3 regions of the Lysinibacillus sp. FSL K6-1151 genome follow, and region 2 is predicted to be linked to each of the others. Evidence: riboswitches for the same ligand, from Rfam matches in the RefSeq annotation. Region 2 holds a riboswitch; each other region holds the start of a gene.
What was found. A riboswitch is a leader RNA that binds a small molecule or an ion and turns the genes downstream of it on or off. The one in region 2 is predicted to bind S-adenosylmethionine.

Region 1: another riboswitch for S-adenosylmethionine. It lies ahead of MHI04_RS17775 (methionine ABC transporter ATP-binding protein); the one in region 2 lies ahead of MHI04_RS02255 (MetQ/NlpA family ABC transporter substrate-binding protein).
Region 3: another riboswitch for S-adenosylmethionine. It lies ahead of MHI04_RS21055 (cyclase family protein); the one in region 2 lies ahead of MHI04_RS02255 (MetQ/NlpA family ABC transporter substrate-binding protein).

What each region holds. Positions count from the first base shown of each region.
Region 1 is NZ_CP152040.1:3,678,594-3,686,515, forward strand. Features, by position in the region: gene MHI04_RS17755 (polysaccharide deacetylase family protein) at 1-704, opposite strand, end outside; gene MHI04_RS17760 (nucleotide sugar dehydrogenase) at 721-2,046, opposite strand; gene MHI04_RS17765 (MetQ/NlpA family ABC transporter substrate-binding protein) at 2,577-3,425, opposite strand; gene MHI04_RS17770 (methionine ABC transporter permease) at 3,496-4,164, opposite strand; gene MHI04_RS17775 (methionine ABC transporter ATP-binding protein) at 4,154-5,182, opposite strand; SAM riboswitch class I at 5,266-5,369, opposite strand; gene MHI04_RS17780 (thioredoxin family protein) at 5,426-5,737, opposite strand; gene MHI04_RS17785 (TOPRIM domain-containing protein) at 5,752-6,093, opposite strand; gene gcvH (glycine cleavage system protein GcvH) at 6,185-6,565, opposite strand; gene MHI04_RS17795 (arsenate reductase family protein) at 6,772-7,128, opposite strand; gene MHI04_RS17800 (acyl-CoA dehydrogenase family protein) at 7,360-7,922, opposite strand, start outside.
Region 2 is NZ_CP152040.1:475,259-483,180, forward strand. Features, by position in the region: gene MHI04_RS02230 (CoA transferase) at 1-1,130, opposite strand, end outside; gene MHI04_RS02235 (alpha-hydroxy acid oxidase) at 1,127-2,287, opposite strand; gene MHI04_RS02240 (enoyl-CoA hydratase-related protein) at 2,302-3,081, opposite strand; gene MHI04_RS02245 (methionine ABC transporter permease) at 3,095-3,766, opposite strand; gene MHI04_RS02250 (ATP-binding cassette domain-containing protein) at 3,759-4,784, opposite strand; gene MHI04_RS02255 (MetQ/NlpA family ABC transporter substrate-binding protein) at 4,890-5,720, opposite strand; SAM riboswitch class I at 5,809-5,913, opposite strand; gene MHI04_RS02260 (PPC domain-containing DNA-binding protein) at 6,036-6,539, shown strand; gene MHI04_RS02265 (pyridoxal phosphate-dependent aminotransferase) at 6,660-7,829, opposite strand.
Region 3 is NZ_CP152040.1:4,344,317-4,352,238, forward strand. Features, by position in the region: gene MHI04_RS21040 (helix-turn-helix domain-containing protein) at 1-379, opposite strand, end outside; gene MHI04_RS21045 (helix-turn-helix domain-containing protein) at 655-2,226, shown strand; gene MHI04_RS21050 (hypothetical protein) at 2,350-2,748, shown strand; SAM riboswitch class I at 2,844-2,950, shown strand; gene MHI04_RS21055 (cyclase family protein) at 3,039-3,776, shown strand; gene MHI04_RS21060 (DedA family protein) at 3,819-4,415, opposite strand; gene MHI04_RS21065 (Cof-type HAD-IIB family hydrolase) at 4,516-5,289, opposite strand; gene MHI04_RS21070 (DUF2225 domain-containing protein) at 5,626-6,309, shown strand; gene MHI04_RS21075 (hypothetical protein) at 6,332-6,685, shown strand; gene MHI04_RS21080 (erythromycin esterase family protein) at 6,933-7,922, shown strand, end outside.

The DNA.
Region 1 (7,922 bases), 1.4 Mb from region 2:
AAAGTAGTAAAGGTATACTCCCGTTCATTCGCTAATTGGGCTAATAAAGGAATGGCATCCATAATAGCAGGGTTAATGTATGTGTTGAGATGAATAATAGAGCCCCTATCAATATATTGGCCGATATAGTCGATCAATTCCTGAGCACTTTGCATTTTTCGATCAAGTGGATTAATAGATAATCCAATAACGGCCTTCATATTTAGTGCTGCTGCTGCTAAGCGCATATTATCGGTAACATCACCTGAGCGACTGCGAACAAATTGTGGTGTATAACCTAAATGCTCTTTAAAAATTTGATTGGTTAAAACGATTTCTTCATACGTTTGGTCATAATCTAAAGTTGATACATCTGGAAATGTCAATGTACCATTTTGCACCTCATGTCCCCTTTTTAATATTTCTTTAACAAGCTCTGGCTCCTGAGCAACACGCATCCCCTCTAGAAAAAAGGTTGCTTTCATATTCGATTCATCTAATTTTGTCAGTAGTAACTCCATCGTTTCATTATCTGCGAAGCCATTAAATGTTAAGGCAACCTTTGGCACAACTATATTGGCATGACTGATTAAGTCACTCATAGTACCATCAGATTTTTTGACGTCTATGGTAGAATCAACTGGGTGAATCGTTTCTTTAGGAGCAGATTGACAGCCTGCTAACAACAGTAGAATGAGCAGACCACATAGTTTAAGTTGTTTCATTTCCCATGAATTCTCCTTATAATTTGTAATAATTTTTATTTTTAAACAGAAAATGGGTATTTCGTGTATCAAAAATTAAAGAAGCCTGTTGGTCAATTAAAGAGTAATCAATATCTGAATGATTCGTTAAAATTAATACTGCGTCTGCCTGTTGGATTATTTCTACTGTTAGTAGGTCCGTCTTGACAAGAGCTTGCTCTACAGAAAAGGTTTCAATAAAAGGATCGATAATCTTTAACTGACACTGATTATCTAGTAGTTGTTGAATAACACGAAGTGCTGGAGATTCACGTGAATCATTTATATTGGGCTTATAAGTAACGCCAATGACAACAATGTTTGCCTTACACAGCTCTTTACTTTGTAGACGTAAGTAGTTTTCTAATCTGTTCACCACAAAATGAGGCATGGAATCATTGACTTTATCTGCCGCTTCAATTAGCGTTGCCGAGATCCCGTGTTGTTGTCCTGCCCACAATAAGTATTTAGGATCGACTGGAATACAATGCCCTCCTACTCCTGGTCCAGGTGTAAATGGCATAAAACCATATGGCTTTGTAGAAGCTGCATGAATGACTTCCCAAATATCGATATCCATTTTGTAGCAAATCTGACTTAACTCGTTGACAAGGGCAATATTAATTTGACGAAATGTATTTTCCAGCAATTTCTCCATCTCAGCCACTCTTGGGCTTGAAACAGGACAAACATTGGTATGAATGACTGTTTCATAAAAGATCTTTGATACTTCTAAGCATGCTGCAGTTATTCCACCAACCACTTTAGGCGTATTTGATACGGAAAAGTTGATATTTCCTGGATCCACACGTTCTGGTGAATAGGCTAAAAATAAATTTTGACCAATCACAAAACCATAGTTTTCTAAAATAGGCTGGACAATTTCTTCTGTTGTCCCAGGATACGTTGTGCTTTCAAGAATAACTAACCCATTCGTCTTGATATATTGTCCGATGGTATGTGTTGCTTCTTTTATATATGAAATATCGGGAGTTCCTTCTGCAGTAGTAGGTGTAGGCACACAAATCATAACGACATCCACTTGTGAAAGCTTAGAAAAATCATTCGTTGGCTCAAATTGATTACTCTTTAGCATTTGCTGTATATTTTCTTTAGGTAGATCAGCGATATAACTATGACCATTTTGTAACTGCATGATTTTATCTTGGTTTTTATCAAAGCCTATTACCTGAAACCCACTTTGAACCATTTCCACTGCAAATGGTAACCCTACATAGCCAAGTCCAATAACCCCAATTGTAGCTTTTTTTGTGTGGATTTTTTTTGATAAAGCTTTGCTTAATGATGTCGTTTCAATTGTCATAAAAAATTACTCCTTTATCTAATCTAGTAGTCCATTGTCATCGTTCTTTTCGTTACAGCTTCGTTTGACCATAGTTATTCATGGCAAGCATTCTGCAAAGTAATTTGTCACTTCTCATCATCGTACTGTACAGACTCCTTTCATCGCTACATACTTACGTATGATTTTTCTAGTCAAAATAGATTAAAAAAATAAATTTAACTCAAAAAAACTTCATCAACATTTATATAGTACTAATTATAACTAAACAATTTCTAAACAATTATAAAATATAATCATAAACACCTACATTTTATGTAATTTAATAATATTTGTGCAATAATGTTCATCCTATTTAACAAATAATTTCAGAATTACTTTCTAACTCTAAAATAATTTGATTAAAAACAACACTGATTGATGTTAATAGTTGATAAATCAACTTTTTAATAATTGCAATAAAAATAACCCCCTCAAGTACCATTAATAAGCGATACTTGAGGGGGCTATTAAAAAAGTAAGCGAGTTAGATCACTCACTTACCCTTTGAATTATTGTACTGGTACTACTGCACCTTTCCATTCTTCTAAAATGAAGTCTTGGATTTCTTTAGAAGTTAATACTTCTAATAATTTTTTAATTTCTGGTCTTGTTTCGTCGCCTGCACGTACTGCGATGATATTCACATATGGAGATTCTTTGTCTTCAAGAGAAATAGCATCTTCGATTGGATTTAAACCATTATCGATCGCAAAGTTAGAGTTGATAAGTACTGCATCGCCCTCATCATTTTCATACATTTGTACAAGCATTTCTGGTGCAGTATTCGCATCGAATTTAAAATTTTTAGGATTTTCTTCAATATCCTTTATTTCTGCTGCCGTTTTATCAATACCTTCTTTTAATTTAATTAAGCCTTTAGCTTCCAGTAATGATAGCATACGACCGTGGTCTGATACTGAGTTAGAAAGTAAGATTGTTGCGCCTTCAGGCAGATCTTCTAAAGTTTTATATTTTTTTGAGTAAATACCGATTGGTTCAATATGAACGCCACCAGCATTCACGAAATCATAGCCATTATCTTTAATTTGTAGCTCCAAGTATGGAATATGTTGGAAATAGTTTGCATCAAGTGTTTTTGAATCTAGATCTTGGTTTGGAAGAACATAATCTGTATAAGTTTCAATTTCAAGGTCGATGCCTTCTTTAGCTAAAATTGGTTTTGCTTTATCTAGGATGACTGCGTGTGGTGTATTAGAAGCACCTACTTTTAATGTTACATTGTCTTTACTATCTGTTTGATCAGATGCTGAATTGGCATCTTCCTTTTTATCTGTACCACAAGCTGCTAATGCTAGTACAAGTATAGATAAAAATAATCCTGCTAATAACTTTTTCATTTATGACACTCCCTTTTATTTGTTTCAAATATGTTAGCGGTTAGAACCGGAATAACCTCTTTTAGTCTTACTAACGTTTATCGATCTTCACCGTTATGAGATCACCAATCCATTGAATGATAAATACAACTACTAAGATCAGAATAGTTGCCATTAATGTCACATCTTGGCGGTTTCGTTGGAAGCCGTCTAGGAAAGCTAAGTTACCAAGACCACCTGCACCGATAATCCCTGCCATTGCAGTATAACCAACGAGGGCAACAGCCGTTACAGTAATTCCTGAAATTAGTGCTGGTAAAGATTCAGGGATCAGTACTTTCCAAATAATTGTGGATGTTTTTGCCCCCATTGAACGGGCTGCTTCAATGACACCTTTATCTATTTCACGTAACGCAATCAATACCATACGAGCGTAGAACGGGGCTGCACCAATAATTAGAGCAGGTAATGCCGCATTTGCTCCCCGAATCGTACCAAGTAAGAATTTCGTAAATGGAATTAATAAAATAATTAACACGATAAATGGGATGGAGCGGAAAATATTAACGATTGAACCCGTTAAAAAGTTAACCATTTTATTAGCCCATAGCTGATTAGGGCTTGTTAAAAATAGAACGATCCCAATGACTAACCCAAGAATAAATGTGACAACTGTAGAAATTGCCGTCATGTACAATGTTTCATACATAGCTTGCCACATATTTTCCCAGTCTACGTTTGGAAAAAGATTAGTTAGCATTTGCGATCACCTCCGTTTGTACTTCGACTGTATTTAAATAACGAAGGGCTTCAGCCACATTTGTTTTCGAGCCATCAATTTGCACAATCAGTGTACCGTATGCACCGTTTTTCGTTTGCGAAATATTACCATGAACAATGCTTACTTCTACATCAAATTGTTTCACAAGATGTGAGATAACCGGCTGCTCGGTCTTTTCACCAACAAAAATCAGTTTGACAAGTTGTCCAGTTGGATAATTTGTTTTGATTTGTGCCACCGTATCCTGTGTTTCCTTTGTATCTGTAATCTGAGATACGAATTTTTTAGTAATAGCCGCTTGTGGTGCTTGGAAAACTTGCAATACCTCACCACGTTCCACTATTTCGCCTGCCTCCATGACCGCTACACGATGACAAATTTTGCGGATGACATGCATTTCATGGGTAATCAAAACGATTGTTAGGCCTAAACGTTCATTGATATCAACGAGTAAATCAAGAATGGCATCCGTCGTTTCAGGATCGAGTGCGGAAGTCGCCTCATCACATAGTAAAACCTCTGGATTATTCGCTAATGCACGGGCAATCCCTACACGCTGCTTTTGTCCACCAGAAAGCTGGGATGGATATGCCCTGTCACGTCCCTCTAGACCAACAAGTGCAATTAATTCCTTCACTCGTGCTTCACGTTGAGCCTTTGAAACACCTGCTATTTCTAGTGGAAATGCAATATTTTCGGCAACTGTTCTAGACCAAAGTAAATTGAAATGTTGGAAAATCATACTTACCTTTTGTCTAGCTGCTCTAAGCTTTTGCCCTTTAATCGATGAAAACTCTTGACTGTTCACCGTTACTGTTCCTGTTGTCGGTTTCTCTAAACCGTTTAATAAACGAATCATGGTACTCTTACCAGCGCCACTATAGCCGATAATGCCAAAAATTTCACCTTTATTGATGGTAAGGTTGACGTCTTTGACTGCCGTTAATTCGCCATTTGCTGTTTTGTACTTCTTCGTAATATTTTGAAGCTGGATCATAGCGAATACTCCTTTTCTCATATAGAAAACCCCTTCACTCACAGACAAGTAGAAGGGGTCACGTATAATAACGTTAAACCGTTCTCTCATCTTTCAAAGAAAAATCTTTGAGTGATTTGGCACCTTTTCACTTTGTGATGGTTGCCGGGCTTCATAGGGCACTTCCCTCCGCCACTCTTTATAAGAGTTCGATATATTTAATGTTTTAGTAATATATTTGATACTTTACCACGCTAGTAAAGTTCAGTCAATTGATTTTTTTAACAATTCGTATAAAAATGGTACGGATTGAAAAGCATAAATCTTATCTGTCACTTTTCCGCCATCACTAACAAGTAAACACGGAACACTTTCAATTTGATGCTCAACAGCAACATGCTCTAAAAAATTTATATTCGCTTTACCTATTGGTAGCTGTGGCAGTAATTGTTCAATAATGGCCATCATTTTAGATGCCACTGCACACGTTCCACACATCGGTGTATATAAATAAAATGCAGCTTTCTGTCCCGACTGTTTAGCCGTTTCCCACTGCTCTTTTGACCATTCTTCCATTTCCTCACGCAACCTTACAAAATATATTCATTATGGATTGAAAAATGTGCACGCAGTAATATCATCGCTAACACTTTTCTTGGTGTCGTCTCTACTTCCTTATAGGTTGGCATTGTACGTAAATGCTCTGCCTCTGGATAATGTCTGTCCATTAATGCACGCAGCTTATCGCCTGAAGTATCTGCATCAAAAAAAGTAAATAGCTCACAGCTCTCATAGGGATCGAGCAGCTCTTCTAATTGATGCACACCAATTGTACCATTCGTACATAGTATTGTAACATTCTCATTTAAAATTGGCTCAATTTGTAGCTTATCTGAGCGTCCTTCTACTATTAAGCATTTTCCCTCGAACATTACGCCACCTCCATTTAGACATACCCACTTATAAGTCATTATATAACAAAAAACGCCGGTAGTTTCCGACGTTTTTCGATTATAGCTTGTCTTATTCAGCGATCATTTCTTCGTATTGCTCTGCTGTCATTAGTTTTTCAACTTCTGATGCATCAGCAGGCTCCACAACGATCATCCATGCTTTTTCATATGGTGATTCATTAACGAATTCTGGGCTATCTTCTAAATCTGCATTTACTTCAACTACAGTACCTGAGATTGGTGCATACAATTCAGAAACAGTTTTAACTGATTCTACGCTACCGAATGGATCATCTGTTTTGATTTCGTCGCCAACTTGTGGAAGCTCAACGAAAACGATATCTCCTAATTCAGATTGTGCGAAGTGAGTAATACCAATACGTACTTTTCCATCTTCTGTTTTTACCCATTCATGTTCTTCAGAATAACGTAAGTCTTTAGGTGTGCTCATGCAAAAAACCCCTCCATAAATATGTAATATATTCACTTTCAGTGTGCCATACTTCTCCTATAAAAACAAGATTCAATTACGTGCGAGCTTAATTGCAGTCCACAATTTTTTCAAGTTACTTGAAATACATCTCTGTTAAAAATTTGTGACATCTGCCGGTGACTTTATCTCGGTTAGAAGAGTCGTTCGATCCTGTTTAAATACGGCTATTTCCAAGTTTGCTCAAAATCTGATTCTTTAAACCCTAGCGTTACTTTTTGGCCATCCGTTACGATTGGACGTTTGATTAACATCCCATCAGAAGCAAGTAGCTCCAGCTGCTCATCTTCAGTCATTTCCGCTAGCTTGTCCTTTAAACCAAGCTCACGATATTTCATACCCGATGTATTAAAAAATTTCTTCAAAGGCAGTCCACTGGCTTGCCAAATGGCTTTTATTTCATCCTTTGTTGGCGATTGCTCTACAATGTGTACCTCTTCATAGGAAACCTCATGATCATTTAACCACTTTTGTGCTTTTTTACATGTCGTACATTTCGGATAATGGATAAATTGAATCGTCATTAAAATGCTCCTCTACTGTCTTTTTCTGTAGTATACCATCATAATTGTTTCGAATGGTGGAACTTCTCTCATTTTCGTAAGCCTATCCATCCGTTTTGCTGTTCTATTCATCACTTTCTCCATTTTATCCGTCAATCTAGCTGTTCTATCCGTCAGTTTCACGCTTCTATCCATCTCTCATAAAAAAACCTAGCTATCCTCTTACAGATAGCTAAGTGAAAGAGTATGCTATTAAACAATATATTTTTCAGCTTCGATTAGTTTAACAGAAGCTTCACGTTTCTTCGCAATTAAGTTATAAGGATTATTGCGTGTTAATTTACGAAGTGCAGATAATGTCATACGTGCTGCATCGCCATCTGCTGAAGCAAGAATTGTGTCTTTTGCTTCTTTTTCGATTTCTGTGAATGCTTCTTGGCAGAAGATTTGCGTGTATAGCAATTTCTGCTGTGCTTTTTCAGCGCCATCACGAGCAATTGCCTTTTCTGTACGTAAGACAGCTGACTCCATTGCAAATAATTGGTTAGCGATATTAGCAATATTCACTAATACCTCTTGCTCCTGATCAAGCTTCGCACCAAAGCGTTGTGCTGCTAAGCCTGCAGCTAATACAGCAATCTTCTTAGCATTTTTCACTAAATATTTTTCTTGTGCTAGTGGCTCTGTACCGATGTCTTCTGGCATTAACATTAGCAGCTCTTGCTGTAAATTTTGAGCAACTTGTAATAAAGGAAGCTCGCCTTTTAGCGCCTTTTTCATAAATGTGCCAGGGACAATCATGCGGTTAATTTCAT
Region 2 (7,922 bases):
TGTAAAATCTCCTCATTATGTTGTCCTAAAGTAGGAGCTGCACTTGTTAGGTGACCTGGTGTTTGTGAGAACTTGGCTGGGAAGCCTAATGTACGCATCGGTCCTGCAGTTGGGTGCTCATAGGACAAGACCATGCCACGCTCTAGAATATGTGGATCATTTAATGTTTGATCGTAGGAATAGATTGGGCTAGAGGGTACGCCGTGTTCATCCAATAGCGCTAGCCAGTAAGTAGCTTGATGCTTGATTAATTCGCTCTCAATTTCTGCCTCCAGTACTTTCACATGTTGGGCACGTGAATAGTTGGTAGCAAAGAGGGGATTGTCTAACCAATCAGGTCGGTTGATAACTTTTGTTGCAAAAATCTCCCATAGCTTTTGATTGCCAGCACCTATTAAAATATAGTCGTCCTGCGTTTTGAAACCTTGATAGGGGGCGGATACCCGATGTGCTGTTCCAGTCCGCTCCGGTAGTTCGCCATGTCCAAAGTAAGCAGCGGCCTCCCATACAGTCCATGCTAGACCTGATTCCACTAAGGAAACATCAATATATTGCCCCTCGCCACTACGCAGCTTATAAATATAGGCCATTAAAATAGATTGTAATGCTGTTTGAGCAGCAGCAATATCATTCACGGCAAAGCCGACTTTTACAGGTCGACCATCCGCTTCACCCGTCATATGCATTAAACCATTCAGACCCTGTGCCATAATATCATAGCCACCCTTTTGACTATACGGACCCGTTTGTCCATAGCCTGAAATAGAGCAATAAATAAGACCAGGATTGATAGCTTTTAATGTGTCATAATCAATACCAAGCTTTTTTGTGACACCTGGTCGATAGTTTTCCACAAGGACATCAACAGATTGGATAAGTTCTTTAAATAAAGCTAATCCCTCTGGCGTTTTTAAATTAATACAAACCCCTTTCTTATTGCGATTGACCATCATATACATATGGCTTTCTTCATTTATAAAAGGACCCATTGTACGGGTATCGTCTCCATTTGGATACTTCTCAATTTTGATAACCTCTGCACCCATATCTGCTAAGACCATCGTGCAATAAGGACCAGCTAATACTTGCGATAAATCAACAACTCTTAATCCTTGTAATGCTTGTTTCATTTAACCACAGTCCCATCGTGTTTGACTAATGTGATGTTGCGTAATCCTTTGATAGAGGTTGCACCTGCTAAAGCGATGGAAACCTTTAATTCATCATAAAGATTGGTCATCACCTTTTCGACGCCCTGTTGTCCTTCAAGGGCTAGCCCATAGACGAAAGGGCGTCCGATTGCAACGGCATCCGCTCCTAAAGCAAGTGCTTTTAAAGCATCCATGCCACGATAGACACCACTATCTAAAATAATAGGAATTTGTCCATTCACAACTTTCGCAATAGCAGGAAGTGCATCAAGTGAACCAATAACACCATCTAATTGACGGCCACCGTGGTTTGATACAATAATGCCATCAATACCATTGTCGATAGCTAGCTTCGCATCTTCAGGATGTAAAATTCCCTTCAATAGTATAGGAAGGTTTGTACGCTTTTTTAATTCTCGAACATGCTTCCAATTAAGTGTTGGGTGGAAGACATTTTGCAAGACACCTTGTACGTAGGACTCGAATGAATCATCAGGTAAAGTGGCTGTAAAAACGGGATCATTCATATAATTGCCTCGTGCATAGCCTAGCTTCAATGGTGAAAATTGATTGCGGACATCTTCTTCACGCCAACCAAGCATTACTGTATCGACAGTTAAGACAATCGCTTCAAATCCGGCTGCCTCCGCTCGTGCCACCATACTAAAAGCGATTTCTTCATTAGTAGACCAATATAATTGAAACCATTTTGTTGCAGAAGGAGCAGCTTGAGCAACTTCTTCAAGTGCATAAGTGGAAACGGTGCTTTGAATATAGGGCATGTTTAAATGCTCGGCAGCACGTACTACAGCAAGCTCACCTTCATCATGAACCATTCCGTTCATGCCGACGGGAGCAAAGAGCAATGGAGTTGGGTATGTTTTACCAAACAAATTAATCGATGTTTGAACATTTGAAACATCCTTTAAAAAGCGAGGAACTATAGAATACTTTTCGAAAGCTGCACGATTATTGCGCAGTGTTTGTTCACCACCAGCACCTGAACGGATATAGCCAAAAGGTCCAGCTTCGATTTTTTCCGCTACGGCCTTTTCTAAATCTGCAAAGCAAATGGGGAAGGGGGCTTGTGCAGTAATATTTTTTAAGAGTAGATCACCATCAGTTATGTTTGTCATCGTTACTACCTCACTTATTTATTGAAAATAGGCTTTCTTTTGTTTAAGAAGGCTTGAATACCTTCGTTATAATCATCTGAACTAAATGAATTAAGAACGATCTGTGCCAGCTCATCGCTTTCTTCGTTTTCACCATCTACAATTGCTTGGATCATTTTTTTGATGCCTGCGTTTGCAATGGAGGATTTACTTAATAGATGTTCAGCAAAATGCAGCGTGGCACTTTCAATATCCTCTGGCTCATGTAAGGCTGTGATTAAACCGATGTTTTTTCCATCTTGTGCTGTAAAAATGTTGGCTGTGTATAAAATCTCTTTCGCCTTGGCAACACCAACAAGATTGATGAGACGCTTTGTACTTTCAAGATTATAGACAATACCAATATTCGCCGCTGTGATGCCAAGCTTACTCTTTGGTGTCGCCATTCTAAAATCACATGCGTTGGCTAGTTCTAAGCCACCACCAATGGCTAAACCCTGAATCATAGCAATCGTCGGGTGAGGAAATTTATAGAGGGTATCAATCGCCTTTAGAGCCAAATCATTATAGGCTTTGGCATTGTCCGCGGCATAACGAATATCTAAAAACTCGCTAATATCGGCACCAGATGAAAAGGCTACTTCATTAACGCCACGGACAATTAAGAGCTTAATAGAAGAATCTACACGTAGCTGCTCAAGTTGCTCTACTATGTTCTGAAACATCGCCTTTGATAAGGAATTCCGTTTATCAGGTCGGTTTAACACTAACGTTGCAATATAACCATTTTTCTCTACATAAATTTCAGTTGTCATTGTCATTCTCCTCTTAATCCTTTTTCAATTTCGCAGCGAAGCGGTTGCCGATGGATTGAATGCTTTGCACAAGAATGATTAAGATAAAGACAGTTGCATACATAACATCGACCTCATAGCGTAAATGACCATAACGATAGGCGAGGTCACCCAAACCTCCAGCACCAACCATTCCTGCCATAGCCGTAGCACCGATTAAACCAATTGTGGCAATTGTTAAGCCTAAAATAATAGATGGACGAGCTTCACGTAATAGCACATGCCAAATAATATGGCGACGTTTAATACCCATGGCTGTGTAGGCTTCTACCACTCCCGAATCCACCTCTAATAGCGCAGATTCCATCAGTCGAGCAATATAAGGAGCTGTATAGACAACTAGCGGAACGATAACACCTTTAACCCCAATTGTTGTGCCGACGATCAGCTTAGTAAAAGGTAGGATGAAGAATAATAAAATGATGAATGGAACAGAACGTATAATATTGATGACTAAATTAAAAAATTGATATAAAAATTTATTGTCAAAGGATTGACCTGGTCGTGTTAATACGATTAATAGCCCCAATGGAATCCCAATGAGAATGGAAAACAATAAAGAAATTCCGACCATTTGAAATGTTTCGATAATTGATTTGCCAATTACATCTGACCAATCTGTAAAAAAGCTTTGAATACTACTCATTGAATTCGCCTCCTAATTCTTCCACCGCGACGCCATTTTCCGTAAAATATGTGAGTGCCTTTTGGACAATGTGAAGTTCTCCATGTAAATGCACCACAATGTTACCAACAATGCCGTTTTTTAATTCAATAATATTTGCCGTTAAAATATTTGGTTGTACATCATACACTTTCGTAACTTCTGCTAGTAATGGCTTACCAGTACTTTCACCTAGGAAGGTTAAACGAATGACACTGCCTGAAACATTTAACTGCTCGATCAGGGAAGGGGATAAATTACGTTGTGAAATCGTATTTAAAAACTTTCTCGTTGTAGGATGCTTCGGTTTAGCAAAAAGTTCAATAGCCGTACCAAATTCCACCACTTTTCCGGACTCAAGAACAGAAACCTCATCACATATTTTCTGAATGACATTCATCTCATGTGTAATCAGCAGGATCGTAATGCCTAATTCACGGTTAATTTTTAACAACAATTCAAGAATGGCTTCGGTTGTTTCAGGGTCGAGTGCACTTGTTGCTTCGTCACTAAGTAGAACCTCTGGTTCCTGTGCCAAGGCACGTGCAATAGCAACACGTTGCTTTTGCCCACCTGAAAGTTGGTTAGGGTAGCTGTCTAGTTTGTCTGTTAATCCAACAATTTCAGCATATTTAGCCACACGGTTTTTTACCTCTTTCTCGTTATAGCCAAGTAGCTTTAAAGGAACAGCAATATTATGGTAAACGGTTGCCGTTTTTAATAGATTAAAATGTTGGAAAATCATCCCGATTTTTTGGCGTGTTTGCCGTAATTCATGAAGAGAAAGGGCAGTAATGTCCACATTGTCGATTAACACTTTTCCAGCTGTAGGTCGCTCTAGTAGATTGACGCAACGAATGAGTGTACTTTTACCTGCACCACTATAGCCAATCACACCATGAATTTGTCCTTTTTTTACATGGAGATTGATTCCATCTACAGCCTTAATGATGTCTTTTTTCGTCTTATATTCTTTTGAGATATTTTGTAATTGAATCATCCGATTGATTGCTCCTTTCTCAAGCTCCTAAAAAGCAAGAATCTGCTCGTTTTCCATAGAGGAATTTCGGCAGATTCTTCAGCTACTAGAAGCTTCCTGAATGTATTACCAGCTAGGGATTACTGAACCTTTGAATTCTTCTTCAATGAATTGACGTACTTCATCAGATTGGTAAGCCTCAACGAACTTTTTAATTGTTGGGTCATTTTCATTTTCTGCACGTACCACAATATAGTTCACATATGGAGAGTCAGTAGATTCTAAAAGAATAGCGTCATCTTTAGGATTAATGCCAGCTTCCAATGCGAAGTTTGTATTAATAGCTGCTACATCTACTTCACTAAGCTGCTTAGGAATTTGAGCTGCCTCTAATTCGATGAATTTTAAATTCTTTTTGTTTTCTTCTACATCACGGATAGAGGCTGTTAAATCTGCCCCATCTTTTAATTTTATATAGCCTGCTTCCTGTAAAACAAAGAGGGCACGAGCACCATTTGTTGGATCATTTGGTAAACCAAACGTTGCACCATCTGGAATGTCCTCAAAGGATTTATATTTTTCAGAGTAAATACCCATTGGATTTAAAATCGTTTTGCCTACTGTTACTAAATCTGTATCATGATCTTTATTAAACGTATCGAGGAAAGGCTCGTGTTGATAGCTATTTGCATCAAGATCACCTTCAGATAAAGATGTATTAGGTAAAACATAATCAGAAAATGATTTAAGCTCTACTTCTAGCCCATTTTCTTTGGCTACTTTCGCTGCAACTTCTGCGATTTGTTCGTGTGGACCAGATGTGACACCTACGACGATTTTATTTTCATTAATTGCTTCAGCTTGACCTTTACTCTCTTCTTTAGAGCCACAACCTGCTAGAGCTGCTGCTAATGTAAGACTTGCTAAACCTACTAAAAATTTATTTTTCTTTTTCATGAAAACTACCTCCAAGATTGTTTTTATCGGTTTTTGAAAATAAAAAAACTCTCTTACAAACTAAGAGAGGCTCATGAAAAAATGTCCTCTCTTATCTATCAAACGATAATCGTTTGCAGGATTTAGCACCTTCCTTCTAAAAGGAGGTTGCCGAGCTTCATAGGGCCAGTCCCTCAGCTACTCTTGATAAGAGATTTATCATATTTTTTTGTAATTCCGATAGAACTAATATAATTTATAGGTTATAGTAAGTCAATAAATATTTTTAAAATTTTTTATATTATTATAATATTTCGTCATGAAAGAGGGATAGCAATGTCTGTAAGAGTTAATTATGGTATAGGTTCATTTGGCAAGGTTGTAAGTGCTCGATTGCTAATGGGTACAGACATTATTGAAGGAATGGAGGCACTTTGTGAGGAGAACCATATTGAGTCAGCAACAATTGTTAGCTGTATAGGTAGCCTTCAAAAGAGTAGCTTTGTTTATTTAGTACCTGATGAAACATCTCAGATTAACGTAAGTTTTAGCGATGTCATAAAAAAAGAAGGGCCACTTGAATTGATCCAAGGCTCTGGCGTAGTATGTAAGCGCGATGGGGGATATGAAACACATTTCCATGGTTCTATGAGTGATCAATGGGGCGTTGTGTCAGGGGGGCATTTAATGAAGAGGGGGAACCCTGTCATTACGGCTGACATAGTGCTAGCTGAGGTTCAAGGCATCCAGCACTTTCGGAAATTTGATGAAGAAACAGGCCATGTTCAATTTTATCCATTAGAACACGGTTTACAGCAGCCAAGGAAAATTGAAAAATAGCGAAAATGTACTAACTTTTTCTTTTCACTAAGCTGCATGTTCCTTCCTGAATTAAAAAATGTTAGACCGAGCTTATAATCGGTCTAACATTTTTACTTTTGTCCCAGCCTCATGTCATGGTTAAGGGTTGAATAATTGTAATTGTTCGATTCTATGGATTGCTTCACGTAAGCGTTCCTCGCTAACAAGTAAACCAACACGGATATAGCCTTCGCCATATCGGCCGAAGCCATTGCCTGCTGCTACAGCGATATCAGCCTTTTCCAATAATAAATCGGCAAACTGCTCGCTAGTATAGCCGAATGGTACAGGGAGCCATGCGAAGAAGGAGCCTTTTGGAGCCGTTACATGCCAACCAATTCTTTGAGCTTCTTCAATGAGTACATTGCGGCGACCTTCATAGGTAGCTCGCAGTTCATCCACACATTCTTGGGAAGCTGTAAGTGCCGTTGCTGCTGCTTGTTGAATAGCAGGGAATTGACTACAAAACAGATGATCCTGAATTAGATTAATGGCAGCAATAATGTCGGCATTACCGACAGCGAAGCCTATACGCCAGCCTGCCATATTATAAGTTTTGGAGAGTGTATACATTTCAATTCCTACTTCTTTTGCCCCCTCAGCTTGTAGGAAGCTAATAGGTTTATTACCGTCAAATCCTATTGCCCCATAAGCAAAATCATGTGATACGATAATATTGTGTTCCTTCGCAAAGCGAACGGTCTCTTCAAAAAATGCAAGTGTTGCTGTACCACCTGTAGGGTTGTTTGGGTAATTTAGGTAAAGTAGCTTCGCCTTCTCTTTCACTTCATCAGGTAATGCATGATAATTAGGTAAGAAATCATTTGCAGCTAAAAGTGGCATCACTTCAAAATGGACATCACCTAATACGACACCTGATAAGTAATCTGGATAGCCAGGGTCTGGTAAGAGCATCGTATCACCTGGATTTAATACGGCTAAAGGTAGCTCAACGAGACCAATTTTTGTCCCGCCAAGAATCGCTACCTCTGTGTCAGGATTTAGATTCACATTATATTCACGTTTATAATAGTCGGCAGCTGCTTGGCGTAATTCAGTGATACCGCGAAATGGTGAATATTTGTGATTTTGTGGATTTTCAGCCGCCTCCTGTAATGCTTGAATGATATGAGGGGGCGTTGGTTGATCGGGATTTCCTTGACCAAGATTAATGACATCGCGACCTTCTTCTAAGGCATTATTTACTTTTTGAACTAACGCTGTAAAAAATTGAGTGGGTAGTTGCTGTAGTTTTTTAGAGAATTCCATGCATGATCACCCTTTTCAGAATATAATAATTATTATTGAAGAATATGAAGCAAATAGTATTACTTTTTTTGTTAATTGTCTAGACCCTTTATA
Region 3 (7,922 bases), 770 kb from region 2:
CGGACGAAGGTGGTTGTTTTTTTGGCATTGATTGGCGCTCCTTTTCTACTTGATAGAGCACCTCACCAGCCGTTGACATCCATTGTTTTTTCCATCTCCGAACGGTTTCACGGGAAGGAATATTAAACTTCGCAGCAGTCTGAAGGAGCGAATCGCCCGTCTCTATCAGGTGTTGAATTACTTTTATTTTAAAAGAATCTTCGTAATTCGTGAACCCTTGAGGACGAATAATTCCTTCGATGCCATGATAGCGATATAATTCAATCCATAATCGAATGTACTGTCGATCCCTCTGTAATCGATTGGCAATCTGATACGTACTTTCTTTTTCTTCAAAGTAAGCTAGAACTGCGGCTAATTTTTGTTCATCAGAAATCACTACCTGCACCCCCTATAGTAGATTTTTAAGTCCAATATTTTGGGTGCAGCTCATTAGCGTCACAGATGAGACCCTGGAGCGAGCGTAAGTGAGTGAAGCGGCTCATCGGACGCCCCCTGGAAAGGGCGCTGGCGGAACGGAAATCAACCTTTCACCTTGCAAATTTGCTTTTTCTGCCGTTGACATCATCTTTTTTCAACAACATGAAAGAAAGCTCTTCAGAGAGCTTTCTTTGTATTGTTCTCCAAATTCAATTATAAAGGGGTGAATCATCAATGGGTAACTTAACACATGTCTATACGTTACAAACTATTTCTTATGTGATTCAATCAACGAACAAGCAGCAGTTTAATAGTGATTTCTATACACTTTTCATCGTAATGAGTGGCAGCGGAAAGCTAGAAATAGATCATAACACCATTCATCTTAGTGAAGAAAAGTGCATATCGATTCCTCCTAATAACACGGCTAATATACGCATTCAAAACGAGCACCTTTGTTTTTATCAATTACAGTTCAACATTGTCCATCTTAGCAATAAACAGACTACTACTAGCCCTTTTACGCGTGTCAAAGAGCAACGTCTTCTCCCCTTTTCGCAATGTCGTAGACTGCTAGAAGCCATTTATCAGAACCGTCTAGCGGAGGATGAGCACACCATCTTTGAGCAGCATGTACACTTTCAAGAGCTGATGTTATTGCTCTTACATCAAACAATACCCAAGCTGGTGCAAAAAAATGATCGTCAATCTGTTGAGCAATCCATTAACTATTTGCATAAACATTTTGAAAAAGAGTGGACTGTCGAGCAGTTGGCAGAGCTAGCTGATGTTCCAAGATGGAATTATACCCGTATGTTCAAAGAGATTACAGGGCAAATCCCTCTTCACTATTTAAATAACATTCGCATTGAAAAAGCCAAGCAATTATTAATGACAACAAATGATCGGGTATTTGAAATTAGTCAGTCTATCGGATTTAATAATGAGTATTATTTCAATCGTCGTTTTAAAGAACATGTCGGCATCTCTCCAGGACAATATCGAAGAAACCAAAGCAGCAATCTACGTGTATTTGCACCATTCTTAGAAGATTTCTTTGTCGCCCTTGGGATTACACCAATTGCTCAATTCAGTCATCCAAAATGGGGAAAACAAGACTATTTAGGTCTACAAGAAGTGCCTGATATCGATGTACAAAATGGAGAAATGGATCGACTCCTTCACTATAAACCAACATTAATTATGCTAGATGCAGGTATAGAGCGATGGGAATCCTGTCATCATTTAAATGAAGTAGCTCCCATCTGTCATATCTCACATCCTGGAGAGAACTGGCAGTCTACTTTGTTTAAGATTGCTGATTTAACAGGAAAAACCGCCTTGATGCAAGACGTGATCCTACAATATGAGGATAAGGTACAGCAAGCAAAAGGAATTCTTAGTAAATCCGTTTATGGGCAAAGTGTGGCATTTCTTCGCATTTCAGCCATTGGCATTACTCTATATGCGGGTCCTGAATGTGGCTATACGGGGCCAATTTTATATCGTGACCTCGGTTTAATGCCACATCCACTTGTCTGGAGTATTCCGCACAATCAACGTAAAGCACCACTGACATTTGATCAATTGCTGCAATTAGATGCGGATCATTTATTTATTACTTTTGATAAACAACATTCCATTTACGAGAACGAGGAGCGTACGATTTTAAAAACTTCTATGTGGAAAAATCTAGCTGCAGTTAAAACCAACTGTGTATATGAAGTGGATTTTTTAACATGGATGAATTACGGTATTCTGTCTCATAGTAAAAAAATTGATGATGTCTTACATGTTCTCGGCTAAAAGAGGAAGCTCACTTTGGCTTCCTTTTTAAATGATTAGGACAGACATTGCACTGCAAAATAACACCTAAAGACGTTTAGCTACATAAGATAAGATATCAGCTATAGGATAGGAGGAATTACATTGTATTACAATCCTTATCCGTACTTTGTTCATCCTTATCATTACCCAACGTCGCCACTTGCCCAGCAGCTTGCCGTTAGACCTATTCCTCAACATTTGGCAATGCCGAACACTACCCCCTTTCCACCTGTCGACACACATAAATTAAAAATGTCAGCTACACGGATAAAGGCGATCATGCAACAGGCTCAATTGCTTACGGATAAAATTGATAGCTCTCAACAATTTGCACATGATCTAATGAATGCTGCACAGCTTTCAAATAAAACAGAGGTTGATAAATTAATCACATCAACAGGCATTACGATGAAATTTGATGCAAATTATACACCAGACAATTTCAGAATACGTCTTATGGATAATGGTTGTTGTGGCATAACCATAAATTTAAGTTGGTAAAAAAATTTACCCTTATATCTCTATCGAACTTGTAAACTATAAAATTCTATGCTAAAGTGTTTTTATTATTATTTCTGAAAATTCTTATATCACTTTTCTTATCGAGAGAGACGGAGGGATTGGCCCGATGAAGTCTCAGCAACCAGCTCAACAGTATGGTGCTAATTCCAATTGGCAAAATTTTAAGCCTGAAAGATGAGAAGAAGAACTACCGTTGCTTATTCTGGAGTCCTCTTCTAAGGGGACTCTTTTTTATGTTCTACTAATTTTAACAGAAAGCAGTGAAATCAATGTCAAACCAACTTTTACAAGCATTACAATTATTAAAATCAAAACAATGGGTTGATTTAACACATACATTCGGCCCTAATTCCCCACATTTTTTTATGTTTGAAGATGCTAAATTTGAAACATTATTCTCTCATGATGACGGGTTCTTCGCACAACAATTCACGTTCCCAGGACAATATGGCACACATATCGACCCACCCATTCATTTTGTGCGAGACTCCCGCTATCTAGAAGAATTAGAACTAAAAGAACTAGTTCTTCCTCTTGTCGTTATTGATAAATCACGAGAAGCTGCTAGCAATCATGACTTCTCGCTAAGTGTGCAAGATATTTTTGATTTTGAAGCACAACATGGAGTAATTGAAGCAGGTACCTTTGTAGCGCTACGTACGGATTGGAGTAAGCGCTGGCCAGATAAAGAGGCATTTAGTAACCAAGATATGGATGGACATAACCATATACCAGGCTGGGGCTTAGAGGCTTTACAATTTTTATTGAAGGAACGTCAAATAAGTGCACTTGGCCATGAAACATTTGATACTGATTCAGCCGCTGATTTTCACAAAAATGGTAAGCTAGATGGCGAATACTTCGTGCTTGAACAAAACATCTATCAAATTGAGTTGATGACTAACTTGGACAAGCTACCTGCGAAGGGGGCAATTATCTTCAATATCGTCCCTAAGCCTGAAAAGGCATCTGGATTCCCTGTACGCTCATTTGCTATTTTGCCATAACACAAAGGTCTGTACGATTCATGTGTTGAATCATACAGACCTTTATTTTCGTATATTTCTTTTTTTGAATAGATAGTAAACGATGAGCATTACGAGGCCAAACAATAGGATAAGATAAATACTATAATGAGATAAATAATAACCAACAAACCGCCACTTCTCCCCAAGCATCCTCCCTAACGTTATAAATGTGAAAGTCCAGATAAATGCCCCTGTATAGGCAAAAAAAGCAAACTTTCTATATGGATAATTATTAATTGCCGCAATATAGGCTGTCAGATGCCGTACACCAGGTATAAAATAGCCTATTAATAATAAAGTTGGCCCAATTTTAGTAAACAGTTGTTTTGTAAAATCAATTTTTTGCTCCGTAATATGAATTTTGGGTCCATATTTCTGCAATAATGGTAAGCCAAAACGATAGCCGATATAGTAGCTTAAGGTAATACCGCCAACTGCACCAATCATTGCACTTACTAAAGCGGGAATGTGTTCAAGGCTTTCTATATAAACACTGTAGCCAACATATGTTAGAAAGACCTCATCAGGTAGTGGCAACCCAACAATGCCTCCAATTAGGATCACGATAATACCCAAATACCCGTAATGTTCAATTAGAGATTGCACATGATGTGCCATATAACACCCCACCCAAAATTTATTAAAACTCATTGATTAACAAGTTCCTTCAATAGATCTAAGAGAACCTGAAGCATCGACTTTAAGACCTTCAGCAGCTTTATATCATTTGAAACTGCCGTAAAGCAAAGTCAATACCACCTTCAGTGGAACTCTTTGTAACAAAATTCGCAACTGCTTTTAGAGCTGCGCTACCATTTCCCATCGCGATACCTAGCCCTACATGCTCTAACATATCAATATCATTATCCCCATCTCCAAAAGCAATAGCATTCTCAGGACCAATGTTAAAATGGTCTAGTACCGCTTCAACAGCTATCGATTTGGCAACATCCTGCTGTAATACATTTACAATATAAGGATGCCATCGCTGCCAAAATATATGCGGAAATTGGCTAGCATATCTTTTTTCAGCCTCCTCATCTGCATATAGACACATGAGAAAAACTTCTTCATCCACAATTTTTTCATTCACAACCGGAAAATTTCGTAAAGATAGAGTTGCCTGCATCGCATTGAAAGCAGCTGGATGCTGAATGCCATTCATCGATAGTTGCTCTGTAAAAAATGTGAGGCTATGCTGCTGTTCACGTGCAAAAGCTTGTACATTTTGAACAATATCTTTAGCAATAGGTGTTTTATGTATGATTAAATCCTTATGTTTCACATATGCCCCATTTGCTGTAATAAAGGTTTCAATCCCTAGCGCTTGTATCTCCTGACACATCGATAAAGGTCTTCCTGTAGCCGCTACAAGGTGAATTCCTCTCTCCTGCAAAAGTTGAATGGCCTTCTTTGTGCTTTCTTCCACACAGCCATCCTCGTAATTAATCAGTGTTCCATCCATATCAAAAAATATGATATTATAATTCATCTTAAGCCGCCTTTATAAAACAGTACTTTAGAATCACAAACATTTAATTCATTCCTTATACTTAATGAAAAGTATGAAAGTATTTTGACAAACTTTCAGCAAACTCTATAACTTACATTAACAGCACCGATAAATACTATTACAAGCATAGATTTAATGACAATTAACTATAAAACAGATGAATATTTTTATTTTAATAATTCTAAAGGAGTATACCAAAGAACACAGAATTGTTAAAATAAAAGATATCTACTTAAATACATTGAACGATAAACATTTACGTATAAATAGAGCAAAAGAAACAAAATTTTAGAGCCTGCAAAGGAGTTGATTCTTATGGCATTTAACATTTACTACTATGAAAGTAGTGTAGATTGTAAATTTTGCAAAAAGCATTTTACAACTTATAAAGTACGCCCTAATCGATATAAAATCATCGAGGAGCAAACAGATTTCATGCCTGTTTATGATGGCTTAAATCCTTTGCTGTATGAGGTTGCTGTTTGTCCCCATTGCGGCTATGCCTACCATAAGTCTATGACACGGACATATGGACCTTTCATGCAACTCATTGATGAAATTTACATTAAAGAGCTCCAGAAGCCGATGGATATTTGTCAGGAACGTACAATCGATGATGCCATTGTCAGTTTTAAGCTTGCTTATTTGGTATCACGTGCTTCCATGGAGGAATCCCTTTTAATGGCGAATTTCGCCTTGAAAATTGCTTGGCTTTATCGTTTAAAAACCGATGAGGAATCCGAAAAGCGTTACCTTTTTGCAGCTAGAGACTTTTATAGTAAATCCTTTGCATCCAATCAGGAGGGTGGAGAAAGAATCCAGTTTTTACATGCTGAATTAAGCCTTCGACTCGGTGATATTGTAGAAGCTAAAAAAGGATTCTCACGTTTAATTGCCGATCGAAATGTATCACCAAAATATCGAAAGCTTGCGCGTAATCGTTGGGAAAATTATAAATATGACGAACAACCTATAACAGTTAATGAAATCATTAATTGATTTGACGAGGAGAGGACTAGTTATGTTGCTATTCCATAAAAGAATTGATGTGAGAGAAGAGGACATATTTTCAGAGTTACATCATTTTTTATTAAGAAAAAATAATCGCTACTTAACAAACGATGAGATAGTCGCTTTAACAGGAGTGTCACCTGAACTCCTTTACAAATGGGTAAAAGCAGGAAAGTTAAAAAAGTCCATTTTCCCTAATTTAGGAGCGCCCTGTGAACGATGTGGACAAATTACACAAGCTAAAATTTGTGTGAGCTGCTCCTCCTCCATTGTTGGTACATTAAAGCAAGAAGAAAAGGATCGTGCATGGTTCAATCAAATTCAACGTAACCATGTTAGAGCAAGCACCTATCACTATAAATAATGATAAACATCTCCACTTTACAAATGGAGATGTTTTATGTTGTTGAAAAAAGGTGATTCACTAGCAGAAAAAGAACCCTTGGCAAGGTAGTTTTGTTTCCAACGCTATGGAGCAACTCCACTTTACAAACGGGGATGTTTTTTTGCCAATATAGGCAAATTTAAACAAAATTTAAACAAACTCTTCCTAAGCTTTAAACTTCGTTCCTTATAATAAGTATCAATATAAGAAGAAGGGCTGATTATTAATGAAAAAAGATAGGAAACGTAAGGTTTTATTAAGTATTGCACTGACAAGTTTAATGGCACTAAACGGAGTAACTAGTGTCTCTGCGGCTGTCACTGCAAATGAAGAACAGCTCAATATTGAACTTAATTCAACAGTCAAACAGGTTAGGTCTTCTAATGAAACGTTATTAGATTGGAAAAAATGGGTAAACGATCATGCCTATAGCCTGTCCTCCATTCAACCTGAAACATTTAATGGACAAAAAATTCCATCTAGTGAATTTGAGGATTTAGAGATGCTAAAGCCATTATTACATGATAAGCGCATTGTCTTTTTAGGAGAGAGCTCTCATGGTGTTGCACAATTTAATCTAGCTAAAACACGTTTAATACAATTTTTACATCAAGAAATGGGCTATAATGTTCTCGCTTTTGAAAGTGGCATGGGAAATGTGATGAACGCCCAAGGAAAAATTGACAAACAAGCGGCTCTACAAACAATGAAGGATGGTATTTTCGGTGTATGGTGGACAAAAGAAACCCTTCCTCTGTTTGAATACGCCAAAACAACTTATACAACAAAGCAACCCCTTGTTCTCACGGGCTTTGATATTCAACAACAAGGGGCATTCACGAATGGAGATTGGCTGCACAATCCTCAATTAGCTCAACAATTCAGTGAAGCAGAGAAACAACTCGCTGAATGGAGCTCAGGAAAAGATTTAAAGGGCTATCAAAAAGAAAAGGCAACAATTATCAATGTGTATAAACAAGTAAAGGCACAAGTACAGTTAAAAGAAAAAGAGTTGCAAGCAGCATATCCAAATGAACCCCACATTGTAAAACTGATGGAGCGTACTTTAGCAGATCGTATTCGTTTAGCAAATGAATATGTTGAACTAACTATTCAGGCCAATATTGACCTTGAACAAAATAATATAGAGTCATTTTTACAAACAATGGAATGGCGAGATCAGGCAATGGGTGAAAACTTACTTTGGTTAGCTGAA